3 regions of the Colwellia sp. MB02u-14 genome follow, and region 3 is predicted to be linked to each of the others. Evidence: predicted binding sites of a transcription regulator. Region 3 holds the regulator's gene; each other region holds the start of a gene.
What was found. Region 3 encodes FNR, which switches genes on or off when oxygen is low (the NO sensors DNR and NnrR bind a similar motif). Its sites were predicted from a motif close to TTGATCTAGATCAA; they were not measured.
Positions count from the first base shown of each region.

Region 1: H4J52_RS12955 (DUF3149 domain-containing protein) is a predicted target of FNR. The motif match lies at 2,420-2,433, and genes of this name have one in related genera.
Region 2: napF (ferredoxin-type protein NapF) is a predicted target of FNR. The motif match lies at 1,666-1,679, and genes of this name have one in related genera.

Region 1 is NZ_JACGUX010000079.1:573,082-583,272, reverse strand. Features, by position in the region: gene H4J52_RS12980 (YceI family protein) at 1-118, shown strand, start outside; gene H4J52_RS12975 (YheU family protein) at 163-408, opposite strand; gene H4J52_RS12970 (hydrolase) at 405-1,388, opposite strand; gene H4J52_RS12960 (hypothetical protein) at 1,762-1,944, opposite strand; gene H4J52_RS12955 (DUF3149 domain-containing protein) at 2,202-2,330, opposite strand; gene H4J52_RS12950 (tetratricopeptide repeat protein) at 2,489-3,211, opposite strand; gene H4J52_RS12945 (ATP-binding cassette domain-containing protein) at 3,280-5,187, opposite strand; gene H4J52_RS12940 (YheV family putative zinc ribbon protein) at 5,290-5,484, shown strand; gene H4J52_RS12935 (SlyX family protein) at 5,553-5,789, opposite strand; gene H4J52_RS12930 (hypothetical protein) at 5,809-6,801, opposite strand; gene H4J52_RS12925 (FKBP-type peptidyl-prolyl cis-trans isomerase) at 6,932-7,690, shown strand; gene H4J52_RS12920 (NAD(P)/FAD-dependent oxidoreductase) at 7,888-8,994, opposite strand; gene H4J52_RS12915 (assimilatory sulfite reductase (NADPH) flavoprotein subunit) at 9,208-10,191, shown strand, end outside.
Region 2 is NZ_JACGUX010000087.1:322,892-333,082, forward strand. Features, by position in the region: gene napA (nitrate reductase catalytic subunit NapA) at 1-610, opposite strand, end outside; gene H4J52_RS17820 (chaperone NapD) at 607-909, opposite strand; gene H4J52_RS17825 (TIGR02808 family protein) at 909-1,052, opposite strand; gene napF (ferredoxin-type protein NapF) at 1,049-1,585, opposite strand; gene prfC (peptide chain release factor 3) at 1,961-3,544, shown strand; gene argS (arginine--tRNA ligase) at 3,823-5,577, shown strand; gene H4J52_RS17845 (HDOD domain-containing protein) at 5,687-6,823, shown strand; gene H4J52_RS17850 (TatD family hydrolase) at 6,840-7,670, shown strand; gene H4J52_RS17855 (AhpA/YtjB family protein) at 7,663-8,295, opposite strand; gene serB (phosphoserine phosphatase SerB) at 8,402-9,460, shown strand; gene H4J52_RS17865 (PilZ domain-containing protein) at 9,475-10,191, opposite strand, start outside.
Region 3 is NZ_JACGUX010000065.1:37,987-48,177, forward strand. Features, by position in the region: partial or broken gene H4J52_RS07020 (NCS2 family permease) at 1-1,197, opposite strand, end outside; gene ttcA (tRNA 2-thiocytidine(32) synthetase TtcA) at 1,219-2,181, opposite strand; gene uspE (universal stress protein UspE) at 2,309-3,235, opposite strand; gene fnr (fumarate/nitrate reduction transcriptional regulator Fnr) at 3,382-4,101, opposite strand; gene H4J52_RS07040 (sulfite exporter TauE/SafE family protein) at 4,145-4,822, opposite strand; gene ccoS (cbb3-type cytochrome oxidase assembly protein CcoS) at 4,828-5,040, opposite strand; gene H4J52_RS07050 (heavy metal translocating P-type ATPase) at 5,070-7,478, opposite strand; gene H4J52_RS07055 (FixH family protein) at 7,581-8,075, opposite strand; gene ccoP (cytochrome-c oxidase, cbb3-type subunit III) at 8,239-9,204, opposite strand; gene H4J52_RS07065 (CcoQ/FixQ family Cbb3-type cytochrome c oxidase assembly chaperone) at 9,197-9,397, opposite strand; gene ccoO (cytochrome-c oxidase, cbb3-type subunit II) at 9,397-10,041, opposite strand; gene ccoN (cytochrome-c oxidase, cbb3-type subunit I) at 10,052-10,191, opposite strand, start outside.

The sequences.
Region 1 (10,191 bases), on a different contig from region 3:
TATTAAAGCAGAAGACTTTGCTTTAGTGGCAGGTATAAATAAATTAAAGTCATTGGCAAGTTTACCAAGCATTGCTTATGCTGTACCCGTGAGTTTTGTGTTAACTTTTAGCCAATAGTCATGAGAAACGAACACAAGTGAGTGTTCGTTTCTGTTTACATATTACTGTGCAGCTTCTTGCTCATTCTCTTGTTGGTTAAACTGGTCAATGGGCAAAATATTTACCGTATCATGAAGTTCTGAATAAACTAAGAATGCACTACCATTAGCCAACTGTACTTTTACGTCTGCCACTTTTTTTGATAACGGCACATCGGCCTCACCGTACTCGGTTCCTTCTCGCAAAACAAATTCTCTAATAATACTGTTTAATGTATCTGGTTCTAGGTCTTTATAAGGGATAATCATAAGTAACTCTCTAAAAAATTTGGAACACGGTGTTCTAGCCAAAACTTAGGTCTTAGAGGGTTATTGCCATTAATAAACCCAACATGACCGCCATTTTTACTGACCTCAAAACATATGTTACTTGGAATACTGCTAATATCACGCGTATTTTCATCACATAAAAAGGGATCGTCATTTGAATGAATAATCAAACAGGGCTGATTGATTTTATCCAAAATAAAGCGTCCACTGGCTTGATGATAATAATCTTCAGCGCTATCAAACCCATTAATAGGCGCCGTAACCTGTTGATCAAATTGCCAAATGGTTTTAATTTTGTCTAATTTCTGTGACAGTTTTTGTGATAACGGATCCGAAAGGAGATTACGCGCCATTTTATCTTTAATACTGTCTTTAAGCATGCCAACTAAGTATTTTTGGTAGATTCTTGAAAAACCTTGGTTGATCCGCTTACTGCAGCTGGCTAAATGTAATGGTGCACAAATTATTGCCGCCGCTTGATAAGGGTTATTGGGTTCTTTTGCTAAATAACGCGCCAATACATTTCCACCAAGAGAAAAACCAATAATTGTCATCGGTAGCTGCGGATATTTTTGTTTTAAAAATTGTGTCAAATAGCTAATATCATCTGTATCACCACTGTGATATGAACGGGCTTTTCTATTAACTCGTCCACTACAGCCTCTAAAATGCATAAGTACGCCTAGCCATTTCTTCTCTTTTATAGCCGACAACATACCTTTGGCATAGTGGCTGTTAACCGAGCCTTCTAAGCCATGTAGAACGACAACTAAAGGACGAGTTTCATCTTGTTCAGGTTTATCGGTCCATGCTAAATCAATAAAATCTCCATCAGGTAACTCTAGCGTTTCATTGCAAGTTTCTAGATGTTTTTTAGATCTTAGAAATTTGGCAAGAATAGTTTGGCAATGAGCATTGTGCAGCCACCAAGCGGGAATGAATTGACTTTGAGTAAACATTTTAAAGTAATAGAGGTCTGTGCTGATTTTTGGATAATATGATTGTAAGTGAATTGAAAATAAATAGATATTGTCAGCCCAAAATAAAGCTCAGCTTGTTAAGCTTGATCATAAATTGTGCATGCTAGACTCTTTGATTAATGCGCATACCTTTGCGAGACTCCTCATCCTTTTTATTAAGCACGGCGGCTGGTAAAATAACATTTAAGCGTTCGTTCTCACAAGTTACTGACGCGTAATGAGTATCTTGAATACGAGAGCGACATTCGCTCACGTCAACCCGTATGGCTTTATAAGTATAACCTGGCTACTAAAAGCATTACTTTTTGCCCGAGTGTGCTTGCTGATTCATTAACATGGATAGGCGCGTCTTCTAGTGCTGTTGGGTTGTCATTCGATCTCTGACATCTAGGCTTGAAATAAAACTAGGATCACCAAGTACTTCTTCTGCTACAGCATTTATTTGTTCGGTTAGTTGGTCTAGCTCATCGTGAATAGTGCTTGGATCGCTAAGCGGTCTCACCGATTGAATGGATAAAACCTTGGCTTTTTGCATACTCTCATTTCCCCGAAGATAGCTTCTCATCTGTTTCTTCACACCCTTTAGTTTTACGTTCAATATAGTTAAGCAAAGAGGATGGTGGATTAATGGATAAATTCAGAGGCACACCTCAACATTTAACTTGAATTGTGCGAGTAATACATCATCATTAATTGAAATAAGTTACTTCGTATAACCAATACCACCCTTTTGAACGATTTTTGTACATAAAGTATTATGAATAAATGGGTTTTGACAATAGCGAATGCTAATCAGTTATTTTCATGAATATTTTTAAGAAAATAGTAGATGTAAAATGCACAAATACCTAAAACAATGACTAAACCAGCAAAAGAATAAAGCACAACAGGATCATTAATAATCATATCGAAAAAGTTCATAACAGACTCCATAAAAATAAATGAGTTACAACAAAAATGGCTATAACTTAATGTCATAGCCATTATAAATCGGTACTCACTTTATGGTTGTGATATAGATCAAAGATTCTTTAATTTAATGGTTGCTCCTTCAACATTTTATAAAAGGATATGTAATTTTATTTCTTAGCTTTCAATTCTTCTTGTTCAATAAATTGTTGATAGAGTCTGTTGGCTTTTTCTCTTGCTTCACTCATTTGTACACTACTGAGTTTTAATTCGTCCATATCTCTACTTTTTTCTGCATCTTTATAACCATTACTTGCCGCAATAATATTCCATACATAAGACATTTCTACGCTTTTTTCTACGCCTAATCCTTCAAAATGCATAAGTGCCAAATTAAATTGCGCTAAAGCGTAATTTTGCTTTGCTGCTGTTGTATACCAACGGGCCGCCTGCTTATAGTCTTTATAAGTACCTAAACCGTTAAAATACATCACACCTAGATTAAATTGCGCGCCAACTAAGTCTTTTATCGCTGCTCTTTCCATAAGTGTAAACGCTTTTTTTAAATCTTTTTTAACAACCACACCTTCAGAATACATAAGTGACAAGTTAAATAGGGCCTCAGAGTAGCCTTGTGCAGCAGAAAGAGACAGCAACTCGAATGCTCTGTTAGGATCTTTTTTCACCCCATAGCCATTTAAATAAATCATAGCCATTTGGTATTGTGCAGGAGAGTACTTTTGGGCAACCAGCGGCTCAAACTCTTCAATAGCGGCTTTAAAAGCGCCACGGTTTAATTCATAAATACCTTTATCAAGATCACCTTGAAAGGCAAAGCTTGAAAAACTGCTAAGCAATGCTAGATAAAAAAGGGCGAATGCTGTTTTTTTCATAAGGTTCTCATTATTTTAAGGTTATTGATATTAAGTGTAGCAAGTAATGTAAAATTTATGATTAAATTTTACATTGAAACTTGTAACATAACTTCTTCAATTTGTTCTTCTAATTCAAGCCAATACATTTCATTGTCTTCAATGTTTGCTTTGAGACTCGCTTGTTGCTTAATGAGTGTCGCTAAGCGTGATTTATGCTCACTTTGATATATATCACTTTCGGCTAAAATCGCTTCCACCTCAGCTAATTCGGTATGCAATAGCTGTACTTTTTTCTCGTACTTATCTGCTTGCTTACGCAATGGTGATGCTTTTTTGCGTAATTCAGCCTGTTCTTTTCGTAATTGTTTCTTATCAACAATTTCAGCAGATTTTGCTGGCTTGGTATTTTTGAGTGTTTGCTTTTTATCGTCGTTTAACCATTGTTGATAATCGTCAATATCTCCTAAAAACTCATTAACTTGCCCATTAGCCACCAAGAAAAATTCGTCAACACATGATTCTAATAAAAAGCGATCATGGGCGATCAAAATAATAGCCCCTTCGAAATCTTGTAAAGCGAAGACCAAGGCTTGACGCATTTCTAAATCAAGATGGTTAGTGGGTTCATCGAGTAATAATAATTGTGGTTTCTCATTAACAATTAATGCCAATACCAAGCGTGCTTTTTCTCCACCAGACATGGTTTCTACCGGTGATAATGCTTGGTCGCCAGTAAAACCAAAGCTACCTAAAAAACTCCGAGCTTGTAACTCTGTGGTTTCAGGTCTCGCACGGACAATATGTTCAATAGCACTGCTTGGCATATGTAATTGTTCAAGTTGATGCTGAGAAAAGTAACCTATGGTTAAATCTTGAGCACAATAGCGTTCGCCATTAATTAACGCTATATCACCAGCTAACGACTTTATCAGTGTCGATTTACCTGCGCCATTTCTCCCTAGAAGACCTATTCGACTTCCGGGCACAAGTGTTAAACCGACATCTCGTAAAATAATGGCTTCTTGGCTATAGCCACAGGTCGTCTCTTTTAAGGCCAATAACGGATACGGCAGTGTCTCGGGTGTTTTGAAACTAAAGGTAAATTGACTGTCGATATGTGCTGGCGCTAAGTCGGGTAATTTTTGTAGACGTTTTAAACGACTTTGTGCTTGTTTGGCTTTACTGGCTTTTGCTCTAAAACGATCAACAAATGAGGTTAAATGGGCAACTTCTTTTTGCTGCTTCTGAAATTGTGCATCTTGTTGGGCTAAATGTTCAGCGCGTTGGCGTTCAAAGGCGGTATAATTTCCAGAATATAACTTTGCCTCTTGGTGCTCTATATGCAAAATTTGTCCGATAACATCGTCAAGAAAATCGCGGTCATGTGAAATCAGCACTAAAGTACCTGTGAAGCGTTTTAGCCAACGTTGTAACCAAATTACCGCATCTAAATCTAGATGGTTGGTGGGCTCATCGAGTAATAAAAGATCTGCTCGGCTAATAAGAGCCTGAGCTAAGTTAAGGCGCATTCGCCACCCACCCGAAAAAGCTTTTACGGCATTACCGAGTTGTTCTTGTAAAAAACCTAACCCATGTAACAATTCGCTGGCACGTGCAGGCAAACTATAGCCATTAATGGCATCAATGTGGTTAATAATGAGGGCTTCTTGGTTACCGTCATCATTTAACCGTGCTTGTTCAAGTTTTTGTTCCAGCTGACGAAACTCTTTGTCACCGTCCATAACATAATCTAAAGCTGATTGTTCAAGCGCAGGTGTCTCTTGTTTTACCGTGGCGACATCCCAGCCTGAAGGCATGCTTACATCACCTCTGTCGGGTTGTAAATCACCTAATAGCGCAGCAAATAAAGACGATTTTCCACAGCCATTAGCGCCCACTAAGCCAACTTTGTGGTTAGGATGTATAGTAAAGCTTGATGCCTTTATAAGGTTTTTAGCGCCTCTATCTAAGCTTAAGTCGGTGGCTATGATCATGGTTTATAATTACTCATTTTAATTCAGAGTGCTATTGTCCTTTTCCTATCGATAAGATTCAAGGTAAAATAATGTTACTGGATTCTATTTGGATTGAAAAACATGAAAAAAAGATTTATTGCTGGCGCTATTTGCCCAAAATGTAATGCTATGGATACGATGGGTTTAACCAAAGAAAACAACATTGAAAAAGTCACCTGCGTGAGCTGTGGACACCAGATGTCACAACCAGAAGAACATGTCGTGAAACAAATTCGTCCAAAAGAGCAAGTGTTTGGTATTTTTAAGCAAGAGTAATGTGGGTGTTTTGACAACCTGAAATTATTCAGGATGTCATTTACACGAGTAGAAGTAGAACAACTACATTAATAATGAGGTGGTGGTGGCTCTACTTCTTGCGATTGGCTTTGGCCTGGAGTATTATCTTGCACTCGTCTAGCGATTAATTTTAGCTGAGATCTCAGCTCTGATAGTTCTAATTGATGGATAGCAAGCTCATTGTTTAATTGCTCAATAATATCGTCTTGAAAAGCATTACGAGATTGAAGCGCTTCCACACTTTCTCGTAATTCGATAATGTCTCTGGGGGTTTCTATTGTCATGATTTTGGGTTACCTAGCGCTACTTTCTTTGCCAAAGTTCAGCGTATCCAGATGAACTTTCAGTGATGATTTGGTTCTTTTCTTTAAAGGCGACACTATACACTACCGCACCCGCAGCACGAATACTTTCTTTTGGCGTTACTCGCCAGCTGTCTAGTCTTTCACCCGTCGCGATACTCCAAAGGTTAACCTTTCGAGTAGGAGCTCCGGTTAATAATTTAGTGCCATCGTCAGAAAATCGTACAGAGCTGAAAATCTCCTGGCGATTAAAGTACTGTAATTGGCTGATGCGTTTACCTGTTTTTAAATCCCAAATGTTCGATGATTTTTGACTGTCTGCGGTAAAAGCGAAGCGACCTTTGGGATCAATAGCCACCATAGTGACCCTACTTGGGTGGTTAAATCGATAAATAACCTGACCACTTTGTGTGTCCCATATATAAGCAACGTAATCATTACCGCCTGAAATAGCGATACGGCCATTGGGAAGCATGTCAACCGCATTAATTTTTTCTGTGTGACCTAAAAACTCTAAACGACGACCGTTACTCATCGTAATGTGAACAACGGTCCCGTTGCTTTTACCAAGGAGAATAAAATCACCATCATTAGACAAAGCAATATCACGAATTGTTGATTCGCGTACTTTCCAATAACCCTCAGATTCTCCTGTAGTTATATTCCACAAAGAAAAAGCTTCTCGGTTTGCAGTGAGCGCATGACTATTGTTGTTTGAAATGTCGGCTAACAGCACTAAGTTATCGCTACTGTTTTGCTGTTGTGACCAGCGGTATTTTAGTGCATTTTTTTCTATGTCCCATAAACTTAAACCATGATGAATAGAAGAAACAACACTATATTTAGCATCATTAGAAAGATTAGCCGCGTAGGAGCCTTCTGTAGCATGCTGCCAGCGTTGTATAGGTTTGTCGCCAGCAGGCTGACAAGCGCTATTAAGTAAGGAAAAGAGACAGACGAAAAGCAGTGTTAGCTTGTTATTACACTTGTTCACAATATTAATACTTTTTTCTTAGTTAATTTATCGTTAGTATAAGCCGCATTGTCTAACAATACATAATATTTAATCAATAGCTTAGGGGACTTCCTCCACCTGAGTACTAGGTTATGTTAACGGAGAAAAAATGAAATTATTTAAGCCAACTATGTTAGCTATTGCACTTGTGTCAGTGTTTGGCTGTCAAGAAAGTGTAGAACAAACAGCACCAGCGCCTGTTTTAGAAACTGAAATACAAAAGCAATCTTACAGTTTAGGTGCTTCAATTGGCATGTACATGCAAAAGAACCTTGATCAACATGAAAAATTAGGTGTTCCACTTGACCAAGCATTAATTACCCGCGGATTTACCGACAGTCTTGCTGGCAAGTCAATTATTGAAAAAGAAGAGATTCAAGCGTTATTAATGAGTCTTGATGAACAAATGAAAGCAAAACAACAAGAAGCAGCGACAGCTGAATCTGCTGCAGCAATTGAACAAGGCACCAAGTTTTTAGAAGAAAATGCTAAGAAAGACGGTGTAAAAATTACTGAATCAGGTATTCAATATGTTGTTGTAACTGAAAGTGAAGGTGAAAAACCTAGCGCCGCTGATACGGTAACTGTTCACTACACTGGCACTTTCATCGATGGTGAAAAGTTTGACAGTTCACACGACCGCGGCAAGCCGTCAGTATTCCCATTAAACCGTGTTATTAAAGGTTGGACGGAAGGCGTACAGTTAATGTCAGTTGGCTCAAAGTATATTTTTACTATTCCCTCTGATTTAGCCTACGGACCAGCTGGTAACCCACAAAATGGGATGCCAGGTAATTCAGTATTACAGTTTGAAATTGAATTATTAGACATTAAAAAGGCAGCTACACCAGAAGAAGCGATTAAATAGTCAGTAATAACGTTTCTGTCAAAAAAGCCAATTGTGTAAACAATTGGCTTTTTTATGTTCAGGATGAACGGTATAACGCGTTGCCATGGATGGGAAGGAGCGTATATGTTCAGGATGAACGGTATAACGCGTTGCCATGGATGGGAAGGAACGTATATGTTCAGGATGGTCATTCTCCGATATTCAAAGATATAATCTTATATTGCCAGTTGCTCGCCAACATACTCAGCGATAGCTAAACTGGAAGTTAGGCCGGGCGAATCAATACCAAATAAATTAACTAATCCCTTTAAACCATGTTCTTTTTCGCCTTGAATAATAAAATCTTTAAAACCATCAGAGGGACCCTGCAGTTTAGGGCGTATACCAGAATAAGCCGGTTGCAAGCGTGACTCATCTAAAGTTGGGTAGTAGCGTTGAATAGCGCTAACAAATTTAGCTTTTAAATGAGCCGATACTTGGTAGTCAATACTATCGATATACTGCGTGTCTGGGCCAAACTTTAATTGTCCGCCAATATCTAATGAGGCATGAATACCTAGACCATATGCTTGAGGTAGCGGATAAATCAGTTGCGTAAAAGGGCTTTTTCCTTGGTAGGAAAAATAGTGCCCTCGACAATAATAAAGTTTTGGAATATGTGTTTTTGCTAAAGCCTTAATGTTTTCGGCCACTTTGGTGCTGTGTAATCCCCCGGCATTAATCAAATAATGACAATGTAACTGCATGATCTCACCTTGGCTATTTAAGGTAACAATAAATCCATCACAACTTTTTTCTGCGTTAATAAACTGGGTTTGTCCAACAAACTGGCCTTTATTGTGTTCAATGTCTGCCAGTAATGCTTGCATATAGCAATGAACATCAATAATACCTGTTGAGGGGGAAAGTAAAGCTGCAGTGGCATGCAACTGTGGATTAGACACTTTAAGCTCACTTTCCGTTAGCCAAGTAAGATCATTAACACCATTAAGTGCGGCTTGCTTTAACGTGTTTTTTAAGGATATTTCTTCGGCGCGGCCATGGGCAACGAGAAGTTTTCCTAAGCGTTGATGGGGAATATTGCGGTCTTTACAATATTGGTAAAGTTTTTCTTTGCCTTTTACGCAGAGTTTGGCTTTTAAACTGTGCTGAGGATAATAAATGCCAGCATGAATAACTTCACTATTACGGCTACTAGTTTCCTCGCCAAAATGGGGGTTTTTATCAATAATAAGGACATTATTTACATCGTTACTCAATTTAGCGCCAATGGCTAACCCGACAACCCCTGCACCAATAATTATCGCCGCTACTTTTTCCATAACTTCATCTATCACGTTAGCTTATTAAGAGTGTGGTCGTCTCTTATATAAAGATCAAGAAAAAGAATAGCTTAAAGCTATGACCAATAAACATTGTTAGTTTGAAAGTTTTTTTATTCCATTTTGGAATAAAAAAGCCTTTTCTATTCTTTTTATTATCGGCAAAGCCAGTCTATTATTATTTTATTAAATTTAAATGGGCGAATTGACCTTATGTTGCCAAACCAACAGAACTTACAGAAAACTATGCTAGATGCAAATCAACTTTCATCATTACAACACACTATTGGCAGTTACTCTGCGTTACAACTTGCGTGGGCAAGTGGTTATTTAGCGGCTAAATCTGAAGGTGCATCCGCAGGCGTTAGCCCATCAGCTGTTGCAGCCCCGGCGGCAACGCTAACGATTTTATTTGGTTCGCAAACAGGAAATGCTAAAGGTGTTGCTAAAGCGTTAGCCGCACAAGCACATGCGCAAGGTATGGTCGTTGACTTAAAAAGCATGAGCGACTTTAAGCCTAAGAGTATTAAGAATCTTACACACTTACTAATTGTTGCGAGTACAAATGGCGAAGGTGAAGCACCTGATGACGCCATTGCATTACATGAATTTTTAGCCTCGAAGAAAGCCCCTAAGCTCGACAACTTATACTATAGTGTTTTAGCTCTTGGCGACACCAGCTATGAGTTTTTCTGTCAAACAGGTAAAGATTTTGACGAATACTTAAGTAAGTTGGGTGCAAAGCAAATGTCGCCACGTGTAGATTGCGATGTTGATTATGACGCAGATGTAAAAGCATGGTCAGACAGTGTCGTTAATAAAGCGAAAGCATTGTTTGGTAGCGAAGTAGACACCAACAATGTCGTTGCTATGCCAACAGCAGGTGCAATGAGTGAATATACTAAACAAGCACCTTATGCTGCTGAATTAAGTTTAAGTCAGAAAATTACCGGCCGTGATTCAGCGAAAGATGTTCGCCATATTGAAATTGATTTAGCTGATTCAGGTATAACTTATCAAGCAGGCGATGCTTTAGGTGTTTGGTTTGAAAATGACGAAAGCTTAGTGGCAGAACTTATTTCAGTATTGAATTTGTCAGCAGATGAAAACATTGAAGTGGCGGGCGAAAGTTTATCGTTAGCCCAAGCGTTAACATCAAAACTAGAAATCACCCAAACAGCGGTTAATTTTATTAGT
Region 2 (10,191 bases), on a different contig from region 3:
CATCGTAACAGCCCATAGGTTCGTCGATACCAAAGGTACGCATAAAACCACCAACAGCAGATGCCATACAATGACGCGCATTAGGATCAAGATTGTTAGTTAGAAAGCCTGCTTTCATTAATTTTGAAGCGGCATAACCTTCCCAAACGGTCCATTGACCCGAGCCAAACATACCGACAGAAGTTGGTCCTTTTTTCTTTAAAGCCGCTTTAAACTTTTCAGCCATGACATCAAAGGCAGTATCCCAACTTACCGGCGTGAACTCACCGTCTTTAGCATAAACACCGTCTTCCATCCGCAGTAAAGGCTGAGTTAATCTGTCTTTACCGTACATGATTTTAGATAAAAAGTAGCCTTTGATACAATTCAAGCCTTTGTTCACTTGTGCCTGAGGGTCGCCTTGAGTAGCAACAACTTTTCCTTCTTGTGTACCGACAAGCACACTACAACCTGTGCCACAAAAACGACAAGGGGCTTTATCCCATTTTATGGTTGTATCTGACAATTTAGTGATCAGGTTTGAAGCTGAAGTAGGTACAGCAATTCCAGCCGCTACAGCGGTTGCTGCAATTGCATTTGCTTTTATAAAATCGCGTCTTGTTAATGTCATACCTTTATCCCCTGATGTTGTGGTAATCCATAATCATTATGATGAAAAATCAATGATGATGAGACCACGCCCGGTAAATTACTCATATCTGTTATGGTGTTAATAAGGCCTTTGCCTTTTTCATCTCTGTTTAAATCGTTCTCTTCTATGGTTACTACCATAGAGCCATTATCGGCAATTTCATGCACTTCAGCCCCAGGGAACTTTCCTAATTCTTTAGCCACTTTTTCAGTGTTACTTAGCTGAGCAACAAAAAGCACACCTGCAATATTGATGGGTTCTTCTAATAGATTTATCACTACTTTTCCCCTACAGATTTAACACCTAACATTTTTAAAAGTGCGACAGCCACTAGTGCGGTACCGGCAAAACCGGCTAAAAAAATAACGGGCATCGATGAATAACCTAAAATATTCCAAATCATTTGTTCAAGAGCACTCATATAACTCTCCTATTGGTATTTGCAGATTGTTCTTCTGCTGAATTTTTGGGTTTTAATTGAATGGATGATTGCGGGCAAATAGCCACACAGGCGCCACAACTTGTGCAGTCGTTTAGCGTAATATGGGGTTGTGGTACAGATGAATTGATATACTTAAAAGAGATAGCTTCAGTTTCGCAGCTATCTTGGCAACTTTGACAAAAGACTCCATTAGCGGCCAAACAATCGCTCTTAATTGATATATCTAAATCCCAAGCAGTACTTGAAGCAATAAGGCCAGATTCAATAAAAATATTTTGCTGACAACTCTCGACACACTGCTGACAAAAGGTACATTCACCCAATAGAAAATTAACTTCAGGGAAACCGCCATCACCTTTTTTAATAATGTTTTCAGGACAAGATGTTATGCAGTCACCGCATTGTGTGCAACCATCAATAAAAGTGACTTCGTTAATCACCCATGGCAGCCGAACTGCTGGTGTTGTGGTTAGTTTTTTTGCTTTAAAAAAATTTCTTCTTGCTAAGTCCACACTATCACCTTGAAATTTTATATAGTCGCTTTGTTAATGCAGCGAACACACTCAATTTACAACATTACCCATATTGGATATTGATTTTGATCAAGTATTTAAATAACACGTCTATTTACCTACTCATTTATCCTTCTGCATACGCAAATCTCCTTTATTTACGAAAAAATGGTTTATGGCTGATAAAAAAATTTCAAAGTTAAAATGACTATAAATATTATTAATAAAAATCATTATTTAAAGACAGTCCCCTGATGCGGCTTTTCATATTTATGGTACAATGCGCGCCAATTATGGGATTATTAGAAGATCCCAAGGACTTTAAGAAAATTGTTTATGTGCATTAGCATGTACACCAAAGAGAACTTTTAAAACATGACAACGCTACAGGCTAATGAAGTTAATCTAAGACGTACTTTCGCAATCATCTCCCATCCTGATGCGGGTAAAACCACCATCACTGAAAAAGTATTACTTTTTGGTCAAGCTTTGCAAAGAGCCGGGACTGTTAAAGGTAAGAAATCAGGTCAGCATGCAAAATCTGATTGGATGGAAATGGAGAAAGAGCGTGGTATATCTATTACAACCTCTGTCATGCAATTTCCTTATAACGGTTGCTTGGTCAATTTACTCGACACGCCGGGTCATGAAGACTTTTCCGAAGATACCTACCGAACACTCACCGCGGTCGATTCGTGTTTAATGGTTATCGATGTTGCTAAAGGTGTTGAAGCACGTACGGTTAAATTAATGGAAGTTACGCGCTTACGTGATACACCTATTATTACTTTTATGAATAAAATGGATCGCGATGTACGAGATCCAATGGAAGTGATGGATGAAGTAGAAGAGGTTCTTAAAATAAAATGTGCGCCTATTACTTGGCCCATTGGTATGGGTAAAGAATTTAAAGGTGTTTATAATATTTTAACTGACGAGATATTTTTATATCAGTCGGGCCTTGGTCATATGATCCAAGAAGAGAGAATTATTAAAGGGCTTGACAACCCAGAATTAGACAAAGTCATTGGTACCTATGCTGACGATTTACGTGAAGAGTTAGAGCTCGTTTCTGGTGCCTCACATGAGTTTAACTTAGAAGAATTTTTAAAGGGTGAACTCACACCAGTATTTTTTGGAACTGCCTTGGGTAACTTTGGTGTTGACCATATGCTAAACGGTTTAACTAAGTGGGCACCAAAACCTTTACCGCGTTTAACAGACGTTAGAGAAGTTACCGCTCAAGAAGAAAAGTTCACCGGCTTTGTTTTTAAAATTCAAGCGAATATGGATCCAAAACATCGTGACCGTATTGCCTTTATGCGTATTTGCTCAGGTAAATATGAAAAAGGCATGAGAATGCGCCAAGTACGCATTAACAAAGATGTAAAAATTGCTGATGCTGTAACCTTTATGGCGGGTGACCGTGCACATGTAGAAGAAGCCTACGCCGGTGATATTATTGGTTTACATAATCACGGCAGTATTCAAATTGGCGATACGTTTACGTCAGGTGAGATGATGAAGTTTAGTGGTATTCCAAATTTTGCCCCTGAAATGTTCCGCCGTATTCGTTTACGCGATCCGTTAAAAGCCAAGCAATTACAAAAGGGCTTGATCCAACTTTCAGAAGAAGGTGCAGTGCAAGTCTTTAGACCATTTAACTCAAACGAGATGATTGTTGGTGCGGTAGGTGTATTGCAATTTGAAGTGGTGGTACAGCGTTTAAAAACTGAATATAAAGTTGACGCTATCTACGAACCTATAAGTGTGGCAACAGCCCGTTGGTGTACGTGTGATAATGAACGAACCTTAGAGCAATTCAGTAAAAAAGCCTATGACAATTTAGCGCTAGATGGTGGTAACAACTTAACGTATATTGCCCCTACTATGGTGAATTTGAATTTGGCGCAAGAGCGTCATCCAGACATCCAGTTCCACCAAACCCGAGAACACTAAATTTGATGTCGTATATAGCATTTTAACTACGTTATTTATTCTTTTTTTTTGGTCATTTAGTAAACTAAACTCCCAATTAAAAAAGAATAAACGCCTTGTTAAAAAGCATTCTACTTAATCAAATGAGATTAATTATAAATAATATGACTAACTGCGAAATAACGCCTTTCTCGCAGTTAGTTGGCTCAAGATTAAAGAAATGACACGGAACATGCACCGCATGTGAGTATCATTGATGCCAATATTGAGTCAAATAACCATGAGAAAGAGTTTATTTTATGAATATTAAACAACTATTAAGTGAAAAAGTATCTGCAGCTATGGTGCTTGCGGGTTTGCCTGAAGGCACTAACCCAGCGGTTAGCCTCTCAAGTCGCCCTAACTTTGGTGACTATCAAGCCAATGGTGTTATGGGTGCAGCGAAGAAGCTAAAAACAAACCCTCGTGAGTTAGCAACTAAAGTTGTTGAACACTTAGATCTTGAAGGTATTGCTGACAATATTGAATTAGCAGGTCCTGGTTTTATTAATATTCATTTAGACAAACATTGGCTAGCCGCTCAACTTGCCAAAATGGTAAATGATGAAAAATTGGGCGTAACCCAACGAGGTACAAGCCCAGAAGATCAAGCAAAAACTGTTGTTGTTGACTATTCGGCCCCAAACCTCGCCAAAGAAATGCATGTCGGTCACTTACGCTCAACCATTATTGGTGATGCAGTTGTGCGTGCTTTAGAGTTTCGTGGTGACAAAGTCATTCGTCAAAACCACATGGGCGACTGGGGCACACAGTTTGGTATGTTATTAGCACATTTAAGCGACAAACTTAATGCCAACGAAGTTGCTGAAACTGCCCTTTCTGATTTAGAAAACTTTTACCGTGAAGCAAAAATTCGTTTTGATAACGAAGAAGGCTTTGCTGACCGTGCGCGTGACTATGTTGTAAAGCTTCAAGGCGGCGACAAAGATTGTTTAGTATTGTGGAAGTTATTCATTGATATTTCTATTGTCCACAGTGAAGATATTTATCAGAAACTTAACGTAACATTAACCCGTGACGATATAATGGGTGAAAGTGCTTATAACAATGATTTACCCACGGTTGTTGAAGAGTTAATGACCAAAGGTATTGCTGAAGTTAGTGAAGGTGCCAAAGTTGTTTTCATTAATGAAATGGCAAATAAAGACGGTGATGCACCGGTATTTATTATTCAAAAAACGGGTGGTGGTTATTTATATGCGACAACCGATTTATCTGCTTGTCGCTACCGTACCAAGGAACTAAAAGCTGACCGTATTATTATTTTTACTGATGCTCGTCAAAGTTTACACTTTAAACAAGTTGAAATTGTTGCGCGAAAATCAGGACTATTACCGGCACATGTCGGCTATGATCATTGCCCATTTGGCATGATGATGGGTGACGATGGTAAGCCATTTAAAACCCGTACCGGTGGTACAATCAAATTAGCAGAATTACTTGACGAAGCCGTTATTCGGGCAAAAGAAGTCATCAAAGAAAAAAATCCTGATTACTCTGATCAACAACTCAATGAAATTGCAACAAAAGTAGGTATTGGAGCAGTCAAGTTTGCTGATTTATCTAAAAATAGAACCAGTGACTATATTTTTAACTGGAAAACGATGCTAAGTTTTGAAGGCGCTACCGCACCTTATTTACAATATGCTTACTCGCGTATTCAAAGCATCTTTAATAAAGCACAAATTGAACAAACAAACTTTAACGCTGATATCTCCATTATCGAACCACAAGAAAAAGCGTTAGCTTTAAAATTACTCCAACTCGAAGAAGTAATAGACTCGGTTATCAGCGAATCTACCCCTAACTTATTGTGTAATTATTTATATGAGTTAGCGAGTTTATACATGAGCTTTTACGAAGCATGCCCTATTCTTAAAGAAGGTATTGACGAAGCAGTGAAAAAATCTCGATTAGCTCTTTGTTTAAATATTTCGAAAACGTTAAAACAAGGTTTAGATATTCTTGGCATTGAAGTCATGGAACGCATGTAACTTTCGCTAAAACTGAAGAAGACAGTTCCCCTTGAATATTCAGGGGTTCTGCAAAATAGCAGTAATACGTTGAGTACAGAGTAAATATTAGAATAGGAAGTATGAATAAATGAAAGTGCTGATCGTTGATAATACAGACCAAACACTCTTGGCACTAAAACAAGCATTTTATGACGGCCCTTGCCAAACAGCTTATGTAGATAATGCTAAACATGCCTTAAAAGCATTAAAACAGCATAAATTTGACGCTATTATCAGTGTCTTAAATCTAGGAAAAATAAGTGGCTTAGAACTACTTAAAGCAATATCTCTAAAATACCCGACGATGATCCGAGTAGCGATTACTAATGACAAAGAAGCAGAGGCTCATCTTAGCGCTCAAGCGGGAAATTATTGCCATTACACTTTTGCTCTGCCACTTAATATCGTGGATATTCATCAGACGATTACGGCAGTTGGCGACAAAAATAAAGCGATCACTAAAGATCACATTATTAAAGCTGTTGCCAGAGTTAAAACATTACCAAGTCCACCGAAAGTATATCTACAGCTCAATGCCATTTTAGAAGAGAAGAATACCGACTCTGAAAAAGTATCTGAGATAATTTCTCAAGACCCAGCATTATCCGCTAAAGTGTTACAGTTTTCCAACAGTTCATTTATGAACCAAGGTAAACCAATTAACGATATCACTGAAGCCATAACCCGTATGGGACTTGAAACACTGTGTTGTATTGTTATGACCGCAGAGCTTTTTTCGTATGAACCTGACATTCCTGAATTTTCATTAATTAAAGAACAATTACACTGCTTATCGACTGCACGTTTAGCCGCTTCGATGGTAAAAGTTGAACTTAAACGAGACGCTTTACTTGCTGGGTTATTACATGACATTGGTAAAATTGTATTATTTGAAATGGATCCAAAGTTAACAAAAACATATTTTCAATACCGTGTTAAAAATGCAAATAACAATACCTTAGAACAAAAAGTATTTGGTACTGATCATAATCATGTTGGCGGATACCTGCTGCATATGTGGAGCTTTTCTTATCATTTAATTGAGGCTGTGGTTATGCATCACTGCCCAGAAAAGTTATTAAAGAAATCATTTGGTATCGCACAAGCTGTTTATTTAGCTGATATTTTACTAAGAGAGCAGCAACCAGAGCCAAAATTTATTGAGCACTTCAAATTAGAAAACGTACTTGAAGCATTAGAAAAAAGAGCTGCAAAGCTAAGATAATAGGTCGGTTTATCTTATGAGATTTACAGATAGCCACTGCCACTTAGATTTTAAAGCCTTTACCGCAAAGGGGGCTTCCTCAACGGTTTCATTACTGGCGCTATGTGCTAAAAAAAACATCCATCAAATTATCGTTCCTAGCGTAGCACCAGACAACTGGGAAAGTGTTTTAGCTTTAACCAATAATATTCAAGAACAACGACTTAATAGCTGCAAAGTTTTTTCTTGTTTAGGTATTCACCCCTGGTTTTTAGGTGGCTTACAACAACAGCATCTTGATAAATTAGCGCAAAAAGTTTTAGAAAATAAAACACGTATTATTGCAATTGGCGAGGCTGGCCTTGATGGTGTAATAGCAAAACAACAAGATAACTTTAATCAGCAAAATCTATTTTTTGAATTTCAGCTTTATCTTGCACAACGGCATCAACTGCCAATTATTGTTCACCACCGCAGAACACATAACGAAATAATAACGCTGTTAAAGCAGGTAAAAATTGCACATGGCGGTATTATTCATGCGTTTTCGGGGAGTTACCAGCAAGCTTGCCAATATATAGATTTAGGATTTAAATTAGGTATCGGTGGCACAATCACCTACCCCAGAGCAGAGAAGACGATTGCGGCTATTAAGCGCTTACCCTTGAGTAGTTTAGTACTAGAAACCGATGCGCCCTCAATGCCACTCAATGGTTTTCAAGGGGAAAATAATTCGCCATTGCGTATCGTTAACGTTTTCAATAAATTGGTCGAACTACGACAAGAAAGCTCAGAGGAAATAGCCGATGAAATTGAGAATAATATTTCATCACTGTTTCAGCTTAACGATAAAAACCGTATTAATTAAGTCTTTTGTCGGCATCATCTAACCTAAAACCTTGGCGACTAAAGCGGTTGAGCCCACGAGTAAGTAAAAAACCGACCACGCCAGCAATAATCATCATTAACCGTAATAAAGTAAACTGTTGATCATTATTTTTTAATAATTTAGTCGTTAAATAGGTTTTGTCTAAAGTTACGCGTACATAACCAACTAATGTATCTTTACGAATTTCACTCACAAAAGGCACTGAAATTTTACTCTTATTTAGTTTGTTTTCAGATAAGCCAAAAAGTGCTTTGATACTTTTAGCATTTTGGCTACTAATAATTAATTGTCCCGATAAGTCATAAAGGTGAATTTCGTTTACAGCCTCAGATTTTTGAAGTTCATCTACATAATTTTGTAATAATTGCCGACTTTCCTTTGTTTTAACTTCTGAAGTTAATACTGATAAGCCCGCTGAAGCTTGTTGTAAATACTGCTGACCTACATCATAAAAATGTTGATCAATACTTTGCTTATTTTTGGCTTGGCTATATATCCATAAATTCATCAGCACAACAATAAACACAATCGCTATAGCTAATTGCATTATTTTATTATAAATAGATGATAATTTAGGGTATAAAGGCTGTTCTGTATGTGTCATAAGCACTGCAAATGTATTAATTTTATCTTTACGTTCATTTTTATACTATAGCATTATTCAATGAAAATAATCGCTAAAACAATAATTTACCTAAAAAGGCTATACTGTGTCAATTGCTATCCAACATTTTCCTCTTGAGCATATTCAACGACTTAGCTTAGCTGAGTTCATTTCTTTTGGTAAACAAGATAAGTACTTACCTTGCTTTGCCGCTTTTGAAGATAATTGTTGGCGAATTGACGAACGTTATACCGCAATAGCAGGCAGTAAAGAGATCTGTGAGAGAAGTAACCAAACGCTACAAAAACTTGAACTGATCATTTTTAGTGATATTAATCTTGGTGTGCTTAGCCAATTACTCATGCAATGCCAGCTATCCGTTTGTGCGCTAAATGCGATTAATACACGAAATAATCTGACGAGTTATCGCTTTATAGTCACGTGCCAACACTTAACAACTGCGCGGGAAAACTTAGTCAACTTTATACTAGAACATAAAATAGAAGCGGCACTTATTGAAAACGCGCCAAAATTATCAGAGCCAGGTATTTTAGTTATGGATATGGACTCCACCACCATAGAAATTGAATGTATTGATGAAATCGCAATTCTCGCTGGCGTAGGCGAACAAGTAGCAGCAGTCACTGAACTTGCCATGTTAGGCGAGCTTGATTTTGCGCAAAGTTTGCATCAACGAGTAGCAACATTAAAAGATTCCCCAGAAAGTATTTTAGCTGAGGTAGCAAAGCACATCCCGCTGATGAATGGATTAGAAACGCTTGTAACGGTATTAAAAAGTCATGGTTGGAAAATTGCCATTGCCTCAGGAGGTTTTACTTATTTTTCGAACCATATAAAAGACTTGCTAGCGCTTGATGCTGCCCACGCGAATACCTTAGAAATCATTGATGGTAAGTTGACCGGTAAAGTTTTAGGTGATGTTGTTGATGCACAAGCCAAGGCTGACTGCCTATTGGCTTTGCAAAAGCAATACCACTTACCCAAAGAGCAAACTGTCGCCATGGGTGATGGAGCAAACGATTTAGTAATGATGGCTGCGGCACATTTGGGTGTTGCATTTCATGCTAAACCGCTGGTATTAGCAAAAGCAGACAGTGCCATTAATACTGATGGTCTTGACTGCCTTTTGCATTGGTTAGCGTAAAGCGATTTTAACATTTAAGATAACAGCTCATGTCTCACTAAAGTTTCTTGGGTGATATCATGTAATTGGATGATGCCTGCTACACTCCAAATATCTTGCTCTATCTGTTTGCCACGGTGAATAGCATAAGAACTGATATAGCTTAATTCGGGGTTTAAATGATCCATATCAGGTTCATCAGTTCTTGATAGCTTAATCTGAACACAAAAGAACAAACCACGATTAAGCGCTCTAGAAATAAACATCCGCTGCAACATCGGCGATTCTAACTCGATGGATGTTTTAGTGGTTACTGCTTGATCAATGATTTTATTATCAAGATTAATCGCAATATATAAAATCTCAGATACAGGTTGATCATCAGATTGCATTCTTTTCAACGATGACGTCATAGCCGTGGTAGCTTTTAAATTGTTTAATATTGGGTATAGATTGTAGATTGACCTTCTATCGCTTAGCTGCTGCATCACAGGGAGTAATTTATCTTTTATCGTGCCACAAACAATAGCTTCTAATTTATATCGACTCCCACTGGTTTGCACCATTAATGAGGGAATAGTTAAACTCCGGCTATAGATGTTTCGTAATGCTTTAGCAAGACCCGGTATCATCAATGCATATTCATCAGGGGTTAATTTATCACGATTTTTGGAGATTAATGCTTTAAAAAACGCTCTACCCATATGTTGATGCTTTTGAACATAAACACGTAGATTAAGAATGTTTTTCTT
Region 3 (10,191 bases):
GCAACATAACTTATAAAACCAAAAGCAATACCATTAGCTATAGAGAAGTTTAAAGGCATGGTAATACATATAACTGCAACAGGAACCGCTTGTGATAAATCATCCCAATCAACATTAACAAGTCCTGCGAGCATTAACACCGCAACGCAAAATAATGGGTCAGCAGTTGCATAAGCCGGTACCATCGCAGCAAGGGGAGAAAACAAAAGTGACAATAAAAATAAAACCCCTACTGTTACGGCTGTTAGCCCGGTTCTCCCAACGGCACTAACACCCGCGGTACTTTCTACATAACTTGTTGTGGTTGAAGAGCCAAGTACTGCACCTGCAATTGTTGCTGTTGAGTCCGCTAACAGTGCTTTGCCCAAACGAGGTAAACTACCATTTTCATCGAGAAGGTTGCCACGTTGAGCCACAGCAATTAAGGTACCTGAGGTATCGAATAAATCTACAAAAAAAAGTAAATATAACACCCATCATACTCACTTCTAATGCGCCAATAATATCAAGCTGCAGAAAAGTGAGCAGTACAGAGGGGGGCATAGATATAATACCTTGGTAGCTTACATCACCAATGAGTATGCCCAATGCCGTTATAACGAGTATCGATATCATGACAGCACCATTGATACCTCGATTGACCAAACCAACAATAAGAAATAATCCAATGGCGGCGAACACCGCTTGAAAAGACGTTATATCGCCTAATGTTAATAGTGTCGTGGGGCTGTCCACCACAATACCTGCATTCTTTAAGGCAATAAAAGCAAGAAATAATCCGATACCAGCAGCAATGCCAAAACGTAATGAATGTGGAATTGAGTTGATGATCCATGCGCGAACATTAAACAGGCTAAGTAATACAAAAAAACAACCAGAGATGAATACACCAGCTAAAGCGATTTGCCAGCTATAGCCCATTCCTAACACTACGGTGTAGGTGAAAAAGGCATTCAATCCCATACCAGGTGCCAATGCGATAGGGTAATTAGCTAACAATCCCATCACAAAACAGCCAATAGCAGCGGCAAGACATGTTGCAACAAATATTGCCCCGTGGTCCATCCCTGTATTTGCCAACATCGCAGGGTTAACAAAAATAATGTAAGCCATGGTTAAAAAAGTCGTCAAACCCGCAATGATTTCTTGTTTTACATTTGTGCCGTGTTCCGTTAATTTGAAAAGCTTTTCAAGCATGTTTTTAACCAGGTATTATTATTATTTTATTTCGATAATATTCAATGCGTTATTAAATGATAGATTGTTTTTTGAATTATGTTCAATACTAATGTTATCGTCTAATACAGGAGCAACGATAAGTTCATCATCAAAAGCGATATCACCGCCATTGATAACCCCTGATTGAGCATTGATCGATTTAAAGTCAAATAATTCGCTATCGCATAAATGTGAGGGCACAACGTTACGAATTGCTGTAAACATTGATTCAATTCGTCCTGGGTGATTTACGTTCCAGTCTTGTAGCATCTTCTTGATATTTTGACGCTGTAAATTAGGTTGAGATCCACATAAGTTACAAGGAATAATAGGGAAGGCTTTGAGTTGAGCGTATTGTATTAACTCGGCTTCTTTACAAAAAGCTAGTGGGCGAATCACAACATGTTCGCCATTGTCTGAGACCAATTTTGCTGGCATCGATTTTAATTTTCCGCCATAGAACATATTCAGCATTAACGTTTCAACCATATCATCACGATGGTGGCCTAATGCAATCTTAGTGGCGCCTATTTCTGCCGCGACCTTGTATAGAATGGCTCTGCGTAAACGAGAACATAAACTACAAGTGGTTTTACCTTCAGGGATTTTGTCTTTAACAATTGAATAGGTATCTTCTTGCGCTATTTTATATTCAACACCTAACGATTCTAGGTATGCGGGCAAAATATGCTCAGGAAAACCAGGTTGTTTTTGATCAAGGTTAACTGCCACGATATCAAAATGAATGGGTGCAGATTCTTTTAACAACATTAAAATAGCGAGTAGGGCATAACTATCTTTGCCCCCAGAGACACAAACCATTATTTTATCGCCATCTTCTATCATATTATATTGTGCGATAGCTTGACCAACATGGCGTCTTAAGCGTTTTTCAAGTTTATTCAGCTGTATTTTTTGGCTGGCTGTTAAAGATGCTATTGGTGTCGCTGATTGAGCGCTCATAGTGTTTCCTAGTGCTATTTATAATGAAAAAATATCGATTTTTACGGCGCGTAGTATAGCAAAAAGCCAAGAAAACTCTTGGCTTTTTAATTTATATTCAAAGATCTAAACCTAATGCTAATAGACCTTATGCCAGAGGCGAAATGTAGCCATCGGGTTTAATGGCTAATACATCACAGTTTAAGCGGTCAATTACATGCTCTGCGGTATTGCCGATCAATGCAGCTGAAATTCCTGTACGGCCAATGGTACCTAAAACAACTAATTCTGCATCGATCTCGTTAGAGATACTTTGAATAACATCTTCAGGTAAGCCCTCTTTCACGTAAGTATTTTCAATGGGGATGTTGTAATTATTTGCATGACTTTCCATTGCACTTTTATGATGGTTAAACATGGTCTCGTTATATTCGCAGGCATTAAACTCTGGGATTTCAATGGCAATATTTACGGGCGTACCCGGGTAAGAATTAACTAAGTGGATATTAGCTTTAATGAGCGATGAGAGAGCCATCGATTCTTGAGTTAATTTTTTGTTAAGTGCTTTGTGCTCTTCATCGTCGCTGCCCATGTTAAGTGCGGTAAGCAAATTACCATCACTTGGCCAGCTATGATCTTTAACAAGTAATACTGGACAAGGGCATTTTCTGAGAATATGCCAGTCTGTTGGTGTAAAAATAACAGATTTTAGCTTATCGTGTTGATGTGTGCCTTTGATGACAATATTAAAATTTTCAGCAAGCACTTTTTTGATTATTTTCTCAAATGGACGGTTATGCCAAATAATACAAATGTCTATGTTAATATTTTCGTGATTAATTTTAGAAATTTTTTCTGCTAACCATTGCTGATGACCATTAATAACAGACTGGCGCATTGCTTCACGTTCTTCGCCAGAAAGCATCGTCGTCATTTCATAAGATAAATCATAAATGGTTAAAAATGCGGTGATTTCTCCACCACTATAGCGAGCTAATTCAATAGCACGCTTTAATGCTTTTTGATTTTCAGTGGTTGGGTCAATAACGGCTAATATTTTTTTATACTTTTCCATACATTTACTCCGTAACGCATTAAATACTAATAACATTAACAATAGACTATATTTGGTACATGTTATTTGCTTTACATCATAATATTTCAATAAAAAAATGCTCAACATAATCAGTGTTAAGCATTTTTTATAAATTTATATAGAAACTAAAGTGAAGCACACTCGTTAAGTTTATCCATATCTAAAATAGTAATAAGCTTACCTTCGACACCAATTAATTCATTTTTTTGGAAACGATTTAATAATCGGCTAATGGTTTCTACCGTTAGGCCAATATAATTACCAATATCGCTTCTCGTCATAGTTAAGCGGAAGTCCGTTGCTGACATCCCTCGCGCATGATAACGACTCGCCAGTGTTGAGATAAATGTCGCCAAGCGTTGTTCAGCATTTTTACGATTAAGTAAGGTTAACATTTCCTGATCTGAGCGTATTTCCGAACTCATCATGCGCAGAATTTGTTTTTTTAACTTTGGCATAGTATTCGATAATGCATCAAGTGTGTTGTAGGGTATTTCACAAACCATTGATGTTTCTAGCGCTTTTGCAAAGCTAGGGTGTTCTGATTCAGCAATAGCATCGAAACCTAATAAATCGCCGGCTAAATGAAAACCGGTAATTTGTTCTTCGCCTTGTTCATTTACCGTGAATGTTTTAAATGTCCCAGAGCGAATAGCGTATAAAGCTTGCATTTTATCGCCATCTTGAAAGATTTGTTCACCTTTATGAATAGGGCGTTTACGGTCTATAATACTGTCTAGCGTATCAAGTTCTTTCTCATTTAAAGAAAACGGTAAACATAGCTCACTGATACTACAATTTTGACAATGAATGTGCTGAGATGTAGAACATGGCTTTTTATACATATTAACCTAAATGATTTATTTATCTTTAATAATTTCGATCATATTAAAACAACTGTTGATATGCAATCATTAAACTGTATATTCCATACATAATTATCATAAAGGCCATTATTTTTTTAAATTTCATGTTAGTTAACAAAGACTTTATTCCAAAAGAACCTAATGAAATACTCAACAACGCCGGTAAGGTACCTAAACCAAAACATGTCATTATCAAGGCGCCAGTTAGGGTACTACCGCTCGCTAAAGACCAAGTTAGGGTTGAATAAACTAAACCACAAGGTAACCATCCCCAAATAGCGCCTAATGCTAAAGCTTGTTTAGTATTTTTTACAGGGATAAACCTCTTACTTAATGGTGATAAAAAGCGCCAGAAGACTTTACCTATTTTTTCAACTTTCGATAGCCACATTAGCCATTGACCCAAGTATAAGCCCAGTAATATTAAAAATACTGCCGCGAACAGTCGAAGAAAACCTAAGGGTACACCAATATTTTTTGCAGCAATCGAACTACTAAATCCAACAATACCACCAATTAAGGTATAAGAAAAAATACGGCCAAAATTATAAGCACTGACCAGTTTAAATTGATCACTTACCTTATGTTGAGGCGATATAGCTGATGTTAGCATAGTGGTTATGCCACCACACATACCAATGCAATGGCCCGAACCTAATAAGCCAATGATAAAAGCAGATAAATAATCAATACTTAGCATATTAGTTACTTAATACCCGTATCATTGTCTTTTTTTTCTATACCGTTAGCTTCAGGCGAATTCTCAGCGCTTTTATCGTTGTTATCATCAAATAAAATACTCATGCCTTGTTTTTCTAAATCATCAAATTGTTCAGTTTTTACTGCCCAAAAAAATAGATATATGGCTAAGGCCGTTAGTATTATCGCAATAGGGATTAAAATATAAATAATGCTCATTGTCTTTATTCTCTATTTTTGTGTCACGATTATTTTTTGAGTAAACGTAATGAATTGGTGATGACTAATATTGAACTCGCCGACATGCCTATTACAGCCATGTATGGAGTAATGAAACCTGCTACGGCAAGTGGTAATACGATAGCATTATAACCAAATGCCCATAAATAGTTTTGCCAAATGATACGGCGGGTTTTACTGGCGACACGTGTCAGCGTTGTTACTGACTTTAAACGATTATTCAATAAAATAACGTCTGCGCCACTTTTAGCTATATCAGTACCACTACCCATCGCAATAGAAATATGAGCTGCACCAAACACCGGGGTATCATTTACGCCGTCTCCCACCATCGCAATGGTTGAACCATTGGGTTGTTGCTTAATAATCGCCATTTTATCTGTCGCCGACAAAGTACAGTGTACTTCATCTAAATGAAGTAATGCTTGAACTTTGTTACATCCCACGGCGTGATCACCTGATAGCATAATGGTATGTATATTTTTCTTCTTCAAATTACCTAAGAGATTTTTAGCATCTTCACGGATCTCATCGGTTAAATAAAATGCAGCTATTAATTCATTATCTTCTAATAATAAACATGAAGCGGTTTCAAATTCAGTTGATTTGTTTGTGTCACTTAGCAGCCATTGTGGTTTACCGATCCGATAGTATTTATCATTTACCTTACCCTGAATGCCAAAACCAGATTTAATTTCTACCTGTTCAGTGGTGTATGAATAATCACGGAATAATTTAAACGGTTTGGCTAAGGGGTGTTCTGAATAAGACTCAAGTGCGGCTGCTATAGATAAAACCTGCTGTTCACTATATTTATAATGCTCATTATCAAAAAGTTGAGTTTGATTAATAGAAAAATCACCCGAGGTTAAGGTACCGGTTTTATCAAAGGCAATGGTGGTTATCTTGGGTAATGTCTCCATGACATGTGCTGATTTTATCATGATGCCTTCACGGTTTAAGCGTGTGGTCGCACATGTTAACGCAGTGGGTGTGGCAAGAGACAAAGCGCAGGGACAGGTAGCAACAAGAACAGACAAGGTGATCCAAAAGGCTTCCTCAGGTAAATGTTGATGCCAGTATAGAGCGGTACCTATGGCGGTCAGTAAAATAACGGCAACAAAATATTGTGCTATTTTATCTGATAATTTCGCTAATTTAGGCTTATGTGCTTGAGATGATTCACTTAATCGTATGAGTTGGCTTAAAAAAGAATGCTCACTAGGGTGTTTTACTTCAACGTTAATATTACCGTCACCATTTATAGTACCGGCAAAGACTATATCGCCCACGGCTTTATTTAAGGGTAATTGCTCGCCTGATAACATGGCTTCATTAAGCTGGCTACTACCAGAGATAATGGTGCCGTCGGCAGGGACAACTTCCCCAGGTTTTATCAAAACAATATCAAGAGGGCAAAGCTTTTTGGCAGGAACCAGTATTTCTTTTTTGATACCGTCTTCATTAATGAGCTTTGTTGCCGTCATTGGCATTAGCTTAAGCAAGTTAGCTGAAACTTCGGCTGCACGACTTCGTGCTCTAAATTCTAAAAATTTACCAATAAGCAATAAAAAGGTGAACATTGACACAGATTCAAAATAGACTTCACCTTGCTGAGTGATGGTCGCCCATGCACTGGCTGAAAATGCGAGAGAAATAGCGATAGCGACTGGTACATCCATCGATAAGCGCTTTATCTTTAACGCATTAATCGCGCCTTTGTAAAAGGGTAACGCGCCATAAGTAACAATAGGAATGGTTAAAAATAAGCTTGCATAACGTAAGTATATTAAGTTGTACTCATCCATGCCTGAAAAAGCGCCAAAGTATAATCCAAAGGCAATCATCATCACCTGCATCATCAAAATGCCAGAAATACCTAAACGCTTGATGTAATTATTACTTTGAGTTTTGTTCAGTTGTTCTGCGGTACTTGCTTTGAATGGGAGTGCTTGGTAACCAATTTTGGCAATACGGTTAATCAACTCACTCAATTGAACGTTATTATTATCCCAACGAATTGTCGCGCGCTGTGTTGTGGCATTAACATTTATGTTGATTAATCCCTTAACCTTGATAAGTTGCATTTCTATAAGCCAAGCGCAAGCTGCGCAGCTTATGCCATCAACGGTAAGAATAGCCTCGTTATAGTCATCGGTTTTATAAGTAAATTCACTTTGTAAGTCGTCATCATCAAGTAGCTTATTACGTTGTAACTGCTCAGGTATCAGTGGTTCACCTTTTTGTGCGGGTGCTGTTCTAAAGCGATAATACTCACCTAAACCGTTATCAACAATTGCTTGTGCAACACACTGACAACCAATACAGCACATTGGCTGTTGGGTATGCTCTATTTTCAATGATAAATTTAGGCCATTGGGGACAATTTCACCGCAGTGATAACAAAGTGTTTTCATATATTCATAGCCAAAGAAATAAGGAGTATTATATACCTGTTTACTATTTTTATAGCTTAGGTGAGGTTGCCCTGCACCTAAATTAGAAGAAGCTATACGATATTAGTTTGCTTCTCTGATATTAGGAATAATATCGATAAACTCGCTTTGGGGTAAGGTAATCGTGTTTTGAATTTTCCAGTGATTTTCAAAAGGAGTCATAGTTAAGCGCCACTTTCCCTTTACTGTTTCATCAAATACATGCCTAAAATAGCCATTACCGTCAGGCGTGAGTGCTAAATAGAAATCTCTATCAGCAAGAGTGGGGTGATAAAAATTAAGATTTAACACCGGGAATACTTTATCAATACCGGTAGGTTTGATAATTAATTCGTTATCTTGCAGTTTTAATGCAAAGCGCATCCCTAATTTTTGGGCAAGCTTTACTTTAGAGACTTCTAGGTTAATTGCTTTACCTTTTTTATAGTAATCACCCACGACTAATGGATCGGGATTATGGTTAGCAATAAAGTAAGTCGAAATACCAGCAACAACCGCAGTAGCAGGGAGAATAAAAACGAACCAAGCCCAAGGCTCTTTATACCAAGATGTTTTCATGTAAAAATTTCAGTTGATAAAAGTGATTGTATTATACGACTTTTTTCTATTGGGAACTATTAAAAAACGATCAATTTACTAACTATTCTTGGCTTGGAAAATATAAAAAAGCCTTGCGGTAATAATACGGCAAGGCCTTTACATTGAGACTAATTAAGCGCAGTTATTTTTGTGATAAACTGTACACATAGGCACTAACAAGATGTATTTTTTGTTCACCTAAAATATCTTTCCATGCGGGCATTACACCAGCTCGACCATTTTTAATAGATGACTCAACGGCTCGTTGAGAACCACCATATAGCCAAATGTTGTCGGTTAAGTTTGGCGCACCCAATGGAATACCCATCGCTAAACTGCCTTTACCGTCAGCACCATGACAAGATGCACATAATGCAAATTTTTCTTTACCTGCCGCTGCACTTGCAACGTCAACTTCACGACCACTCAAACTCAATACATAAGCGGTAACCTCTTTTACGCCTTGGTCACCGCCTAATGCTGCGCCCCAAGCGATCATGCCATTAGCATTACGACCGTATAAGAGAGAATGTTTAATTGATTGAGGATCACCACCGTATAACCAGTCTTTATCTGTTAGGTTAGGAAAGCCGGTTGTACCACTTGCATTTGACCCGTGACATTGAGAACAGTTTTGTAAATATAGGCGTTGACCCACTTTTAACGCTTCTTTATCAGTGGCAAGATCTTCAATAGTACGTGCGGCATAGCCATCAAAAATTGGACCGTACTTTATGTCAGCGGCTTCAATTTCTCGATCGTATTGTACTAAATAGCCATTTTCTTTTGCAGCGATTACTTGTGCCTTTGACTCAGCGAGACTCAAAATCCCTTGGTTAGAACTTTTCCAACCAATAAAGCCTGTCCAATTACCTAAACCATAGAGCGCTAGGTAACCAAAAGCCCAGATAATGGTTAACAAGAAGAATGTACTCCACCATTGTGGTAATGGATTGTTTAATTCTTCGATACCATCAAAAGTGTGTCCCATTGACTCACCTTCAGGAACACCTGCAAAGTTCTTTAAACAATAGCGTAGAAGTGTAAAACAACCCACTAACGTACCTAGGGTGAGAACCCAAACCCATATATTCCAGAAGCTAGACATTTTTATTACTCTCCTGTTTGCTATTTACGTCACTAAGTTCAGTCTTTTCTTTATCTTCTTCAAAGATAGAGTTTGCTGCTTCATCAAAAGCGTTTTTACGCTTTTTAGAATAAGACCAAACCACAATAATAATAAATAGTGCCAATATTAATAAAGCTATTAACCCTCTGAGGGTGCCATAATCTATCATCATTATTTCAACGCATGACCGAGAGATTGCAAATAAGCAATAAGAGCTTCCATTTCCGTTTTATCTTTAACAGCCGCTTTAGCACCAGCTAAATCATCTGCAGAATATAACGGTATACGATTACCTTGTTCATCTTTATGGCTGCGATTGCGCGTTAAGAAATTAAATGTTGTTAATTTCTTTTCGGTTAATTCACCATCTAACTTGTTTTCAGCTAACCATTTAAATGAAGGCATGTTTGATTCTGGAACTACTGACCGAGGGTCAAGTAGATGAGCTCTATGCCAATCATCACTATAACGACCACCAACACGGGCTAAATCAGGACCAGTACGTTTAGAACCCCATAAAAAAGGGTGTTCCCAAACGCCTTCACCAGCAACAGAGTAATGACCGTAACGCTCTGTTTCAGCACGAAAGGGGCGGATCATTTGACTGTGACAAACGTTACAACCTTCACGGATATAAATATCACGACCTTCCATCTCTAATGCGGTATAAGGTCTAAGATTATCAACAGGCGTAGTGGTTGCTTTTTGAAAAAATAACGGGGTTATTTCTACTAAACCACCGATACTTATCGCGAGAACAGTGAAAATCGCAAACAAACCAACACTTTTTTCAAATTTTTCATGTTTATTTTTCATAGTCGGCCTCCTAACCTATTGCTACAGGCTTAAGACTGTCGTCTTTAGCATAGATAGTTTTGAACATGTTGTAAGCCATCAATAAGAAACCAGCGACAACTAACACTCCACCAACGAAACGAATAAAGTAGAATGGATATGAAGCCGTTA